Regions from separate parts of the Vibrio sp. 1069 genome, predicted to be linked through region 2. Evidence: riboswitches for the same ligand, from Rfam matches in the RefSeq annotation. Region 2 holds a riboswitch; the other holds the start of a gene.
The links. Region 2 has a riboswitch for lysine ahead of tet(35) (tetracycline efflux Na+/H+ antiporter family transporter Tet(35)). Riboswitches for the same ligand answer to the same signal wherever they lie in the genome.

Region 1 (7,987 bases), on a different contig from region 2:
CGGAGTAGGTCATTACAAGAATAATCTCTTTTACATCGATTAACTTATCTTGAATCACCCAAATACCAGATGGAATGGAAAGTGCCATTGCCAATGCAAGGCCCCCGCGTAAGCCGCCCCACGTCAAAATACGTACTGACCACGGGTTATATTTTCTGTAACGCTTAAAGCCAATGTACGAGAGAAATACGCTTAAATAGCGAGCTGCTAGTACAAGAGGGACTGAAATAGCCATCATGATCCAGTCTTCTTTGTGGAATTCAAACAGCAGCATCGACATGCCGATCAGTAGGAATAACACGCCATTCAAGAACTCATCAACAAGCTCCCAAAAATGGTCAAGGTGATCTTCACTCTCTTTTGAAAAGCCAATAAAGCGTGTCCAGTTGCCAATCATAATACCGGATACAACCATTGCTAGTGGGCCTGATACATGGATGTATTCAGCAAATGCGTAACCTGCTGTTGGGACACCAATGGTAAGTAACAATTCCATTGAGTGATCATCGGTGGCACTGATCAAGTAGTGGAATAGCAAACCGAGGACGAAACCATATGTGATACCACCGATAGCTTCTTGGATGAAGAGTAAGGTGACACTACCTACAGTTGGTGCCTCAGTGCCAAATGCAATCGTAAATAGAGTGACGAAGATAACCAAACCGAAGCCATCATTGAAGAGCGATTCTCCTTCAATCTGAGTGGAGATACGTTTAGGAGCATCTAGTTTTTTCACAATAGCCAATACAGCGATTGGGTCAGTTGGCGATATTAGAGCACCAAATAGTAAGCAGTAGACCAAATCAAATTGGATGCCAATTAACTGACAAAACCCATACAGCGCAAATCCAATAAAGAACGTAGAAAACAGTGTGGCTCCAAGGGCTAAAACAGTGATCTCCCACTTTTGATCTTTAAGGTTCGGGAGTTTGATGCCTAGTCCACCAGCAAATAGTAAGAAGCCAAGAATGCCTTTGAGCAAGAAATCTTCGAAGTTAATCCTTGTGACCGTCTCCGTTGCAATTTCGGTGAGATGGAACCAGTTGTTTTGACCCGCAATTAAGATTAGAAGTGAAAGCACCATTGAACCTGCGGTAATCGCAATGGTGGTTTGCATCTTTCCTATCTTGCTGTTTACAAAAGCAATTAGCATCGCAGCTGCGGATAGAAAACATAAAGTATGATAGACCGACATAGAGCTCTCTATTTGTAACATTTTATGAATGGAATTCTCGGCTGATGCTGCTTAAATAGCAAACATTTTTTCGTGATTATTTTGTAAGTTAAGAAGGAGATAAAATAATCATTAATTCCACGTTTAGACGTCTAGACTCCTGAAGTTTGTGTGATAGGATGGAAAGATAACTAAAGGAATGAGGCTGTACTGTGGGAAGTAACGTAAGACAACAGATTGAAGCTCAATTGAAGCAACGTATTCTTTTGATTGATGGTGGTATGGGAACCATGATTCAGGGATACAAACTTGAAGAGCAAGACTATCGAGGAACGCGCTTTGCGGATTGGCATTGTGATCTAAAAGGTAACAACGACCTGTTGGTTCTAAGTCAGCCTCAACTTATCAAGGAAATTCACGCTGCATATTTAGAAGCGGGTGCAGATATTCTCGAAACCAACACGTTTAACGCAACAACCATTGCGATGGCTGACTACGAGATGGAAAGCCTAAGTGAAGAAATTAACTTTGCAGCTGCCAAGCTTGCACGTGAAGTTGCAGACGAATGGACCGAAAAAACACCCGATAAACCGCGTTATGTCGCAGGGGTTTTAGGGCCGACGAACCGCACTTGTTCTATCTCTCCTGATGTAAACGACCCTGGATATCGAAATGTTTCTTTCGACGAGTTAGTTGAGGCTTACTCTGAATCGACTCGTGCTCTAATTAAAGGTGGTTCAGACCTTATTCTTATCGAGACCATCTTCGATACGCTTAACGCTAAGGCTTGTTCATTTGCTGTTGAAAGTGTGTTTGAAGAGATGGGGATTGAGTTGCCTGTGATGATCTCGGGGACTATTACTGATGCTTCCGGTCGGACATTATCCGGTCAAACCACAGAAGCGTTTTACAACTCATTACGTCATGTTAAACCGATTTCGTTTGGTTTGAACTGTGCACTTGGTCCAGATGAGCTGCGTCCTTATGTTGAAGAGCTCTCTCGTATATCAGAATCTTTTGTTTCCGCTCACCCAAATGCTGGGCTTCCGAATGCATTCGGCGAATACGATTTGTCGCCAGAAGATATGGCTAAGCATGTTAAAGAGTGGGCTCAAAGTGGCTTTTTAAACTTGATTGGTGGGTGTTGTGGTACAACTCCTGAGCACATTCGCCAAATGGCACTCGCGGTTGAAAATATCGCCCCTCGTCAATTACCTGAACTTCCCGTTGCTTGTCGCTTGTCTGGCCTGGAGCCACTCGCTATTGATAAAGACTCTTTATTTATCAATGTCGGTGAGCGTACGAATGTAACCGGTTCTGCGCGTTTTAAGCGCTTAATTAAAGAAGAGCTGTACGATGAAGCGCTCGATGTGGCTCGTCAACAAGTTGAAAATGGCGCTCAAATTATCGATATCAACATGGATGAAGGCATGTTGGATGCACAAGCTTGTATGGTTCGCTTTTTAAACCTTTGTGCGTCAGAACCTGAAATCTCAAAAGTACCAATCATGGTTGACTCTTCCAAGTGGGAGGTTATTGAAGCCGGTCTTAAGTGCATCCAAGGCAAAGGCATTGTTAACTCGATCTCTCTCAAAGAAGGCAAAGAGAAATTCGTTGAACAAGCTAAGTTGATCCGCCGTTACGGTGCGGCTGTGATTGTGATGGCGTTTGATGAGATTGGGCAAGCAGATACACGTGAGCGCAAAGTAGAAATTTGTACCAACGCTTACCGAATTCTTGTTGATGAAGTGGGCTTTCCACCAGAAGACATCATTTTTGACCCCAACATTTTTGCCATTGCTACGGGGATCGAGGAGCATAATAACTACGCGGTGGATTTCATTGAAGCCGTTGGCGATATCAAACGTGATTTACCACATGCGATGATATCTGGTGGTGTTTCTAACGTCTCATTCTCTTTCCGTGGCAATAACTATGTACGTGAAGCGATTCACGCGGTGTTCCTCTACCACTGTTTTAAAAATGGTATGGATATGGGGATTGTGAATGCGGGTCAGTTAGAAATCTACGATAACGTGCCTGAAAAATTGCGTGAGGCTGTGGAAGATGTCGTTCTTAACCGTCGTGATGACGCCACTGAGAGATTGTTAGATATCGCGGCGGAATATGCAGGCAAAGGGGTAGGTAAAGAGGAGGATGCCTCTGCACTTGAGTGGAGAACTTGGCCTGTTGAAAAGCGTTTAGAGCACGCGTTAGTGAAAGGAATAACTGAGTTCATCGTTGATGATACCGAAGAGGCTCGTGTCAACGCTTCAAAGCCATTAGAGGTGATTGAAGGCCCACTAATGGATGGGATGAACGTCGTCGGAGACTTGTTTGGTGAAGGTAAAATGTTCCTTCCTCAGGTCGTAAAATCTGCACGAGTGATGAAGCAAGCAGTCGCGCATCTGGAGCCCTACATCAATGCAGAAAAGCAGGTGGGACAAACAAACGGTAAGATTTTGCTAGCGACGGTCAAAGGTGATGTACATGATATCGGGAAAAATATCGTTGGCGTTGTATTGCAGTGCAATAATTATGAAATTATTGATCTTGGTGTCATGGTTCCTTGCGAAAAGATCTTAAAAGTAGCGCAAGAAGAAAACGTCGATATTATTGGTTTATCAGGGTTGATCACGCCTTCATTAGACGAAATGGTGCATGTTGCAAAAGAGATGGAGCGTCTCGACTTTAACTTACCTCTTCTCATCGGTGGCGCAACAACGTCAAAAGCCCATACAGCAGTTAAGATTGAGCAAAATTACAAGCATCCAGTGGTTTACGTGAACAACGCCTCACGTGCAGTGGGCGTATGTACTTCTCTTCTGTCAGATGAACGTCGCCCTGAGTTTGTTGAAAAACTTGAAGCTGATTACGAACGAGTACGTGATCAACATAATCGAAAGAAACCGAGAACCAAACCAGTGACATTAGAAGCGGCTCGAGCGAATAAAGTTGCTATCGATTGGGAAGCTTACACCCCTCCAGTGCCTGTTAAGCCTGGCATTCATATCTTCGATGATTTTGATGTGGCTATATTACGTCAATACATCGATTGGACACCATTCTTTATGACTTGGTCACTTGTGGGTAAGTATCCAACAATTTTCCAACATGAAGAAGTTGGTGAAGAAGCAAAACGTTTATTCGAAGATGCCAACGAGTTACTTGATCGAGTTGAGCGAGAAGGCCTGTTAAAAGCGCGTGGAATGTGTGGCTTATTCCCTGCTGCGAGCGTGGGGGACGACATTGAAGTTTATGCTGATGAAACTCGTACCGACGTTGTGAAAGTATTACGTAACTTGCGACAACAGACCGAGAAACCAAAAGGATTCAACTATTGTTTATCCGACTACATCGCACCTAAAGAGTCGGGTAAACATGATTGGATAGGGGCATTTGCTGTCACTGGTGGTATTGGTGAACGAGAGCTTGCTGATGAATACAAAGCACAGGGAGATGATTACAACGCAATTATGATTCAAGCGGTGGCGGATCGCCTAGCCGAAGCGTTTGCTGAGTATTTGCATGAGCGTGTCCGTAAAGAAATTTGGGGTTATGCAGCTGATGAAGATTTATCTAACGATGATCTCATTCGTGAAAAATACCAAGGTATTCGCCCTGCGCCGGGTTATCCCGCGTGTCCTGAACATACTGAAAAAGGACCGCTTTGGGAGTTACTTAATGTGGAAGAGAACATTGGTATGACTCTAACCTCCAGCTATGCAATGTATCCGGGCGCGTCAGTCTCTGGTTGGTATTTCTCTCATCCTGACTCACGTTACTTTGCGATCGCACAGATCCAAGAAGATCAGCTAGAGAGTTACGCCGATCGTAAGGGGTGGGATAGGATCGAGGCTGAAAAATGGTTAGGGCCAAACATTAACGGTTAAATTGATGTTTACCTCGTCCAAATGTAACAACTAATGAAACGACAAAGGGCTGCAAATACGCAGCCCTTTGTTTTATTGAGTTGAACTTACTTCTCAAACAACTCAGTGTGGAGTTTTTGTATGGCTTGTTTCGATACCGATTCATGGAGCAAGAAGCATAAGTTGTGAGGGCTAGCGCCATAACAAATCATGCGTAGGTTAAAATCTTCTAGCGTGCCAAAAACCTGTTTCGCGTAGCCTTTACTCTCACTCATGTTGTTTCCAATGAGAGCAACGAGGCATAGGTCATGTTCAACTTCTACCTTACATAACTCTTCTAACTCTTCTCGTGCAGCTTGCGGCAGCTGTGGTGCTCCGCCAGAGGTATCAGTTTGATCAAGTGTTAACGATACACTGATTTCAGATGTCGTGATCAAATCGACAGAGATCTTATGCTTTGCAAGGATCTCAAAGACCTTTGCTAAAAAACCGTATGCGTGGAACATATTGGCGCTGCGTAGCGTTACCATGGTTTGGTTACAACGCAAAGCTAGCGCACGGAATAACGGTGAGCTTTCGACTTGGTGGCGAATCCAAGTTCCCCCTTTTTCTGGCTCTTTCGATGACCCTACAAATACCGGAATGTCGTGGCGCAATGCAGGTACTAGCGTAGAAGGGTGAAGGATTTTAGCGCCAAAGTTAGCCATTTCTGAAGCTTCACTAAAGCTGATCTCGGGAATTGGTGAGGCTTTTGGTGCAATTCGCGGGTCTGTTGTGTAGATTCCCGGAACATCAGTCCAGATTTCTAGCCCTGCCGCTTTAACGCTCTCAGCAATTAAGGCGGCGCTGTAATCGCTGCCCCCTCGACCTAATGTTGTTGTATTACCGGCTTCGTCAGATCCTATGAAGCCTTGAGTAACAACAACGGATTGTTGGCAAAGTGGTACGAGTTTATCTTGCGCAAGCGTCGAAATTGCTTCAATGTTTGGCTCCGCGCGACCAAAGTTGTCATCAGTACGCAGCACATCGCGGATATCAAAGCGCACTGCTTGAATGCCTCGCTCACACATTAACTGAGTTAGAATGTGCGTCGACATGAGTTCACCACATGCGACTAAATGATCGGTTAACTTCGCACTAGCTTGGATAGATGCAGCCTCGGCCAGGCTGGTTACGGTATCTAATATGCCATACACCTCGGCAGCAGTTTTCGTGCTGTCTTCGAGCTGAGTTAAAATGGCGTCATGAATGTTGGCCAGATTTTGCAGCAGCTCAGTACGGTGCGTTTGATCCTGAACGCCGTTGGCGAGTTCTACCAATAGGTTGGTGACGCCAGAGCAAGCGCTGCTCACGACCAGGCGAGTATTTGGATTGTTTTCGATAATGGTGGCGCAACGACTCATTGCCTCAAAGTTGGCAACACTGGTTCCACCGAATTTAGCTACGTTAAATGCGCTCACTGCGTTCTCCCACGACTTCCTAAAAAATTGTACATCCAATGTTTAGTGAGAAAAGGAACAGAGCAAAAAGAGAGGTATTTAGAATGCTATTTGAAAAATTTACCCTCAGAAGCCCTTCATCAGACTGCGCTGATGACAGTTGATGGGATTCAGCCCAATTCAACCGACAAGTCAAATCCTGCAACTTTGACTTACCTCGGCACTACTCCCCCTCAATGATTGGTGTTGGAATTGCGGTTCCACAAATCATCTACCTGGGTAGCGCTCCTCTTCTACATAAAGCTCAAACATTGAACGGTTTTGAGGCCTTAATGTCAATCAATATTTCAACCTTTATGGTGTTTTTTATTAACGATTTTGTGACACTGGTTTGACCTCCATACTTACGGCTAATTGCTGATAGAGGAAAAATCTATTAGGGTGAAGAACCCTACACCTGAGCCATGTTATTGAATAGAACTTTTAGAATGCTCAGGATAAAAGATAATCAAGGAGCTGACATGTCGATCCAAAGCTTTATTCCACCTCACCGTATTTTAATGGGACCTGGTCCTTCTGATATTTATCCTCAAGTGTTACAAGCACTAAGCCGTCCTACTGTAGGTCACCTTGATCCTCTGTTTATCGGTATGATGGATGAGCTCAAGCAGCTATTGAAGTATGTCTTTCAAACTGACAATGAGTTCACTATTGCGGTTTCAGCGCCAGGTAGTGCAGGGATGGAAACCTGCTTTGTAAACTTGATCGAGAAAGGCGATAAAGTGATCGTCTGCCGTAATGGTGTATTTGGTGAACGCATGCGCGAAAATGTCGTCCGTGCTGGTGGTGAAGTTGTTATCGTCGATGATGAATGGGGGACGCCTGTTTCCATTGATAAAGTCGAGCAAGCATTCGAACAGCACCCAGATACAAAAGTTCTTGCTTTTGTGCATGCGGAAACCTCAACTGGTGCAGTCAGTGATGCTCAAGCATTGGGTAAGCTGGCGAAACAGCATAATGCATTATCTATTGTTGATGCGGTGACATCGCTTGGTGGTGTGCCGTTAAAAGTGGATGAATGGCAACTGGATGCGGTTTACTCTGGTAGTCAAAAATGTTTGTCATGTGTACCTGGGCTCTCACCAGTGACGTTTTCTCCTGCCGCGATTGAAAAGATTCAAGCAAGAACAACACCAGTACAGAGTTGGTTCCTCGATCAGAGTTTAGTTTTGGGGTATTGGAGTGGAGAAGGCAAGCGTAGTTACCATCATACGGCGCCAGTTAATAGCTTGTATGCGCTTCATGAAGCTTTATTGATACTGAAAAATGAAGGATTAGAAAACGCTTGGGCTCGTCACCAACTGATGCATGAAAAACTCAAAAATGGCTTACAAAAGTTAGGCTTTGAATTTGTTGTGGACGAAGCCCATCGGTTGCCACAATTAAATGCGATTTACGTGCCTGAAGGAATTGATGAAGCAAAAGTTCGTGCTCACTTGCTA
Region 2 (7,987 bases):
AAGCAGAAAGGTGTGCATTGTAGTTACCTACTGCACCGTTGATTTTCGCTAGGATCTCAACGTTTTCGATTTGCTTGAATTGACGCTCCATACGGTACGCCACGTTTGCCATTTCTTTACCCATAGTAGATGGAGAAGCAGGCTGACCGTGTGTACGAGATAGAAGAGGAATGTCGCGGTATTCCACTGCTAGTGCTTTGATAGCGTCGATTAGGTTACGGATTTCTGGAAGAATCACGTTCTCACGCGCTTCTTTAAGCATTAGAGCGTGTGATGTGTTGTTGATGTCTTCAGAAGTACATGCGAAGTGGAAGAACTCGTTTACTGCGTGCAGTTCAGGAACGTCTGCTACTTTCTCTTTTAGGAAGTACTCAACCGCTTTTACGTCGTGGTTAGTTGTACGCTCGATCTCTTTGATACGGCGTGCATCTTCTTCAGAGAAGTTTGCAGCAAGGTCGTCTAGGAATTGGTTTGCTTCTGCGCTAAACGCTGGCACTTCTGCAATTTCAGCAGTAGCAGCAAGCTTTTGTAGCCAGCGGATTTCAACGATAGTACGGTACTTTAGTAGACCGTATTCACTGAAAATTTCGCGTAACGCAATTGTCTTGCTTCCGTAACGGCCGTCTACTGGTGAAACAGCAGTCAATGCTGACAGTTCCATGATGTTCTCCTGAATTGGGTTTCTAAATTTCGTGAGCTTTATACCAATAACTGTGGCAATTGTCACGAATATCGCGCAAACGTTTGCGCGATATTTGTTTTAGTCGAAAAAATGAGCTCGCGATAAACGCGAGCTGCTTATTTGATATTTTACTACAGACGAGCAAGAAGGATTTGTGCTTGCTCTACCATCTTCTTGCGCCCGAAGATTAGGTGGCGACGCTTACCACCAACTTGACGCCAAAGAACTGCACTACGAATGCCAGATAACAACAGCGCACGAACTTTGTGTTGGCTTGCCGTCTGCTGCAGTACAGATGGCGTGCCCGTTACTTGAATGCGTGGGCCAATAGGGCTAACGACATCCAGATAGATGCTCGCTAAATTGCTGATCATTTGATCGTCTAGTAGCTCAAAGTGCTCTGACTGACGCTTGGCCATTTGAATACGATCACCAAGCTGAGACATAGCATCGTTACGAGAGCTTAACTTACGCTCTAACGCCATTAAACTAATAATGTAACGAGTAATTTCACTGCCTGATGGTGTGCTATCAATCCCTTTAACCAAGCATTCTAGGCCGAGCTTTAGATCGGCTTCGCGACCGAATACGCCAACTGTGTTAGCAGGGTTCGTGCTCAAAATAGCGTTGATTGATGTTTCAAAAGCATCTTGATCACAATGTCCGTTTCTCGCTACCTGTTGAACTAAAGCAACAGCTTGGCAAATCCCAGCGAAAGCGATAGTACGGTCATAAAGTGTATTCGCCACGTAACGACTCCTAAGCTTGAGAATATTTAATGCGTTGCTCGATGATGCCGCCACCTAGGCACACGTCACCTTTGTAGAACACTGCTGATTGACCTGGAGTTACAGCAATTTGTGGCTCGTCAAAGATAACTTTAATGTTTTCATCATCGATAGGGATGATTGTACAAGGAATATCTTCCTGACGGTAACGAGTTTTCACTGTGCACTTCATAACATCGCGAATTGGCTCACGATCTACCCAGTGAAGTTGTGATGCAAGTAGACCTTCTGATTTCAACATTGGATGGTCTTTACCTTGAACAGCAATCAAAACGTTACGTTCTAGATCTTTCTCACCAACGAACCATGGGTCCTCGTTACCACCGCCGCCTTTACGGCCACCGATGTGTAGACCTTTACGCTGACCAAGTGTGTGGTACATCAGGCCTTGGTGTTGACCAATCACTTCGCCTTCTGGCGTCTCGATATTACCAGGCTGAGCTGGAAGGTAGCGACCTAGGAATTCTGTAAACTTGCGTTCACCGATGAAACAAATACCAGTTGAGTCTTTCTTCTTAGCGGTAATTAGATCTTGTTCTTCCGCAATGCGGCGCACTTCTGGCTTCTCTAGATCACCAACAGGGAATAGGCTACGTGCGATTTGCTCGTTGCTTAATGTGTACAGGAAGTAGCTTTGATCTTTGTTGCCATCTAGACCACGTAGCATCTGTGGTTTTTCACCATTTTCTGGGAAAGAGCGACGCACATAGTGGCCCATTGCAATGTAATCAGCATCAAGTACTTCATCAGCGAATTCTAGGAATGCTTTGAACTTGATTTCTTTGTTACAAAGAATGTCAGGGTTCGGAGTACGGCCAGCTTTGTATTCAGCAAGGAAGTACTCAAATACGTTATCCCAGTATTCGGCAGCAAAGTTGATAGTGTGTAGGTGGATGCCTAGCTTGTCACATACTGCCTGAGCGTCAGCAAGATCTTCTGCCGCTGTACAATATTCTTCGTTGTCATCTTCTTCCCAGTTCTTCATGAAAAGGCCTTCTACTTGGTAGCCTTGCTGCTTTAGAAGATACGCGGAAACAGATGAATCAACGCCGCCGGACATACCGACGATGACTTTCTTTTGGCTGTTATCAGACATTACTAAACACCACTTAAATAAACGGGATGCAGATTCTATCAGAATCCACAGACCGGTGACAGATCCGAGATCGAAATCACAATTCGTTTCGCTGGATTTTTCTTCAACAAAGATTCGAACGAGTAATTTCGCAAGTATAGAAGAGGTATATATGGCATAGTTGGCCAAAATCCAAGAGGAAACACCAAATGACAGAAGAAAACCAATTTATGCAAGAAAGTGAGTTGATTGAAATTGTGGAAAATCAGCTCGAAGATGGCAACCCGCTTAAAGTAAAAGAAACCCTTATGCGTTTAATGATGACTGGCACACCACGTGAAGATGCGGTTGCGATGATGGCATGTGCGATGTCAATTGAGATTTTTGATGTAATGAAGAATGAAGGTGAGTTCAACCTAAAGCGTTATAGCGAGCACCTTGAGCAACTACCAGATCTCAGCTTTATGGAAGGTGAATAAGCCACCTAAAAGAAAAAAGCTGTCAGCAAACGTTTGCTATAATCGCTTTTATTGCTGCTTTATTATTAGCGGTATAGAATCCGCTCTCCTTTTCATCCCCTTACTCAGACTGACAATATGAAATTTCCTGGACAACGCAAATCGAAGCACTATTTTCCTGTTCATGCTCGTGACCCGCTGGTGAGCCAAGCACAAGAAAGCAAGAAGATGACGCGCACTCACATCATTGGTATTGACCAAACCTTGGTTGATATTGAAGCAAAAGTTACAACGGATGTGATTGAAAAGTACGGTCTGAGTAAAGGTCACTCTCTGGTTATCGATGACGAAAGAGCAGAAGAGTTATACCAGCAACTGAAAGAAGAGAACTTGATTACCAATGAGTATGCGGGCGGTACAATTGGTAACACGCTACATAACTACTCCGTGCTAGCGGATGACCGCTCCACACTACTTGGAGTGATGAGCCAGGATATTAAGATTGGCAGCTACGGTTACCGTTATCTTTGTAATACATCAAGCCGCATGGACTTGAACTACCTACAAGGTGTAGATGGTGCAATTGGCCGTTGTTTTGCTCTTATCACAGAAGACGGTGAACGTACTTTTGCTATCAGCGAAGGGCAAATGAACCAACTCCATCCTGATAGCATTCCAGAGAAAATCTTTAAAAATGCATCAGCACTTGTACTAACGTCATATCTAGTACGTTGCAAAGACGGCGACCCAATGCCGGAAGCAACAATGAAAGCAATTGAGTACGCGAAAAAGAATGATGTGCCTGTTGTTCTGACTTTAGGCACAAAGTTTGTTATTCAAGATGACCCTAAATATTGGCAAGAATTCATTCGAGATAACGTTTCAGTCGTTGCGATGAATGAAGATGAAGCAGAAGCACTGACGGGGGAATCTGATCCACTTGCTGCGTCTGATAAAACATTGGAGTGGGCTGATTTAGTATTGTGCACGGCGGGTCCTGTAGGTCTATTTATGGCTGGGTATACGGAAGATAGCGCGAAGCGCGAAACTTCTTTGCCATTACTTCCAGGGTCAATTGCTGAATTTAATCGTTATGAATTTAGTCGTCCGGCGAAAAAAGACTCATGCGAGACGCCAATAAAAGTGTACTCGCATATCTCGCCATATATGGGTGGTCCAGAAAAAATTAAGAATACAAATGGCGCAGGTGATGCCGCGTTATCTGCTGTTCTTCATGATATGGCAGCAAATAAATACCATAAAGAAAATGTGCCTAATTCAAGCAAGCACAGTAACGAGTATTTAACTTACTCTTCTTTTTCTCAAGTCTGCAAATACGCAAACCGTGCGAGCTACGAAGTTCTCGTGCAACATTCACCACGATTGTCGCGCGGACTTCCTGAGCGAGAAGATAGCCTAGAAGAAGCATACTGGGAACGTTAATACGAAGCGGTTTAATTAACTATTCTGTAACTAAAGTAAAAGGCGCATTAAGAAATGTGCCTTTTTTATTTGTAATGGTTTAAATAAAAAAGGCTCCCTATGGGAGCCTTTTAAAAATAGCACGGATCTAGATTAGGAACTCATCCAGAGATTTACCTGCATCAAGTTGCTCTTGAATCGCCGAAGGTGTACGACCTTGGCCAGTCCAAGTTTTCTCATTACCGTTTGAATCTGTGTATTTGTATTTAGCAGGGCGAGGTGCGCGCTTCGCTTTGCCTTTCGTCTTAGTTTCGCCAGATAGCGCAGTAATAAGTGCTTCTACATCAATACCGTCTTGAGCGATTTTCTCAGCAATCTCTGCAAGCTTAGCTTCTTGCTCTGCTTGTGCTGCGCGTTCTGCTTCTTCTGCTTCACGACGCTCATCTACGACAGTAGTGAGTTTATCTAGAGCTTCTTCCAATTGTTCTAGAGTCAGCTCACGAGAAAATGCACGAAGGCTACGGATATTTAGAAGGGTTTTAGTCAGCTCTGACATAACGATTCCTATTAAAAGGTTAATGTGTTGGGCACTTTTTATCGTTACGATTAAATAATGCCAATCTATAAATAAACAAAGAGTCCTTATATTTAACTTTATCTTTTCCTTATGTGCAAATGCTAAATCAAGATTTTGTTTAAATTTGACTATTTTTTAAAGCAATTAATATTATTACACTCGAAATAAATCATTATTAGATGAGAACTAAAATCAACAATCATTATTGTATAGAGAGAGTGACAGCTTGGTTTTTTATAAAAAAATTTGAGTTATTACTTAAAAATATGAAGCATCCATCTTTAATGGTGTGTCATATATCCTTAATTTATTGATATAAGATAAACCATGATATTTCTAAGGTAGTAATAATGTTTCATAAATAACATGATTGATGTGATTTCAGTTGCACAAAACTTATGGAATTAGGCAAGGTTTATAAATTATCTCAGCCATTATTTATTTGTTTAATTTAGTTTGATGTGTTGCATTGACTCTCATCATAAGTACAATGGCTGCCACCTGATGCAATATTGCAGACAATTTGTTGTTAATTTGTACAGTTAGTGGTTAATTGTTTGTTGTTGCCGTAGAGGCGCGGTCTCGAAGAGTAGCTATTATTGGGGTGATGCCAATGAATAATAGTGGAAGGCGAAGATTGCCGAAGTAAGTAACTCATCAAAGTTACTTGCTGGGGTTGTATCTGAAAGGAACAACACTGCCATAGTATATATTCACATTAAACTATGGAGCGCTACTGTAGGGTTGGGTGGAGTGTTCGCTTCCCTGTCGCTAAGTTCAACATGAGCACGTATCGTATGCTACGTGACTTGTCTGCAGTAGATCTCTAGCCAAACTTTGGTTTTTGAAGATCATGAATTTAATAGATTTTTCTAGTTCTCCTGTTTCATTATTGCCACCTATTGTCGCTTTGACTTTGGCGATTTTGACTCGACGTGTATTAGTTTCCTTGGGTGTAGGTATCGTGCTAGGTGCGGTGCTACTTAATAGCTGGTCTATCAGCGACACCGCAGGTTACGTCAGTTCTCAAGTTTCTTCTGTCTTTATTGAAGATGGCGGAATTAACACTTGGAACATGAGCATTGTTGGCTTCCTAATCTTATTAGGTATGACAACAGCTTTATTAACGCTATCTGGCGGTACTCGTGCTTTTGCTGAATGGGCACAATCTCGAGTGAAGAGTAAACGCGGCTCCAAACTTCTTGCCGCCTTTTTAGGCGTATTCATTTTTGTCGATGATTACTTTAATAGCCTTGCTGTTGGTGCGATCTCTCGCCCAGTAACCGATCGCTTTTATGTGTCTCGCGCTAAGCTTGCGTACATTCTAGACTCAACCGCTGCTCCAATGTGTGTAATTATGCCTGCTTCTAGCTGGGGTGCTTACATTATTACTATTATTGGCGGGATCTTAGTCTCACATGGGGTCACAGAGTATTCTGCTCTTGGCGCATATGTTCGTCTTATTCCAATGAACTTCTACGCCGTTTTTGCGCTGCTAATGGTGTTCGCTGTTGCGTGGTTTGGTCTTGATATTGGTAAAATGCGTGAGCATGAGATCTCTGCATCGCAAGGTCGTGGCTTTGATAAAGACAAAGAAAATGACTCGCAAGAAGCGCATGACCTAAACGAAGAGCTAGATATCCGTGAAAGTGAAAAGGGTAAAGTGTCAGATTTGATACTTCCTATCGTGACGCTGATTATCGCCACTATCGCTTCAATGCTTTACACGGGTGGCCAAGCATTGGCTGCTGATGGTAAGGAGTTTGCGCTTCTTGGTGCTTTTGAAAATACAGATGTAGGTACATCACTAATCTACGGTAGCTTGCTTGGCTTAGCAGTTGCACTGTTTACTGTTGTGAAGCAAGGTCTACCAATGGCTGAGATCGCACGTACACTTTGGATTGGTGCTAAGTCTATGTTTGGTGCGATTCTAATCTTAGTATTTGCCTGGACCATTGGTTCTGTTATCGGTGATATGAAGACTGGTACTTACCTTTCGACAATGGCGCAGGGCAACATTAACCCGCACTGGCTACCAGTTATCCTATTCTTGTTGTCTGGCCTAATGGCGTTCTCAACAGGTACTTCATGGGGTACGTTCGGTATCATGTTACCAATCGCGGGTGACATGGCTGGCGCAACAGACGTAGCGCTAATGCTACCGATGCTGAGTGCGGTTTTAGCTGGTGCGGTATTCGGTGACCATTGTTCACCAATCTCAGATACGACTATCTTGTCATCGACGGGTGCACGTTGTAACCACATTGATCACGTATCAACACAGCTACCTTATGCATTATCAGTCGCGCTTGTTTCATGCGTCGGCTTTATTGCCCTTGGTATGACTGCTTCAATTGCGTTCTCGTTCATTGCAGCGTCGATCACATTCGTTATCGTTTGCGCTATTTTGTCATGGCTTTCAAAGTCTAAAATAGCGTCTTGCCAGAGTGCGTAATTCACTGATTTAAAAGGTGAAATTGTAGGAGGCTTCGGCCTCCTTTTTTATTTGTATTATACAATTCGAATTTTTTTAAAATTAAGGGTTGAAAAAAGTAATCAGCTTGGTTAGTGTGGTTGGTAACAAAGCAAATGAGAAGAGCCTTGAAATAAGTATGCGTAATTTTGTAATGAACATTCATCACCATCATCACCCAATCTAGTCTTTCGGGCGATGTACGCATACCCGGGAGGCAGGAAACTCCCGGAGGTAAAATCAAAGTAAAAGCAGATTTTAAACCCTCGGGAGACTTCAATCTCCCGAGGGTTTTTTAGTTTTATTAGTTTGAAAAATACTTAGATATCAAAATCTTGCATAGGGACAAAGCAATGCAAACACAACGTTTAAGAATCGCAATTCAGAAAAAAGGTCGTCTTAGCAAAGAGAGTCAAGCTCTACTAAAACAGTGCGGCGTAAAGTTCAACGTAATGGGCGAGCGTTTAGTTGTCCATTCTGAAAATATGCCAATTGATTTACTCTTGGTTCGT

Region 1: it holds a riboswitch for lysine, as region 2 does, so the genes downstream of both, lysC (lysine-sensitive aspartokinase 3) here and tet(35) (tetracycline efflux Na+/H+ antiporter family transporter Tet(35)) in region 2, are expected to answer to the same signal.

The regions. Positions count from the first base shown of each region.
Region 1 is NZ_JAWOWP010000037.1:280-8,266, reverse strand. It holds gene R7040_RS23990 (cation:proton antiporter) at 1-1,195, opposite strand, end outside; gene metH (methionine synthase) at 1,387-5,067, shown strand; gene lysC (lysine-sensitive aspartokinase 3) at 5,154-6,506, opposite strand; lysine riboswitch at 6,608-6,786, opposite strand; gene R7040_RS23975 (pyridoxal-phosphate-dependent aminotransferase family protein) at 7,007-7,987, shown strand, end outside.
Region 2 is NZ_JAWOWP010000001.1:186,725-194,711, forward strand. It holds gene purB (adenylosuccinate lyase) at 1-661, opposite strand, end outside; gene hflD (high frequency lysogenization protein HflD) at 814-1,431, opposite strand; gene mnmA (tRNA 2-thiouridine(34) synthase MnmA) at 1,442-2,566, opposite strand; gene R7040_RS00835 (hypothetical protein) at 2,755-3,024, shown strand; gene R7040_RS00840 (inosine/guanosine kinase) at 3,142-4,446, shown strand; gene R7040_RS00845 (H-NS family nucleoid-associated regulatory protein) at 4,574-4,981, opposite strand; lysine riboswitch at 5,564-5,746, shown strand; gene tet(35) (tetracycline efflux Na+/H+ antiporter family transporter Tet(35)) at 5,856-7,457, shown strand; His leader region at 7,638-7,775, shown strand; gene hisG (ATP phosphoribosyltransferase) at 7,829-7,987, shown strand, end outside.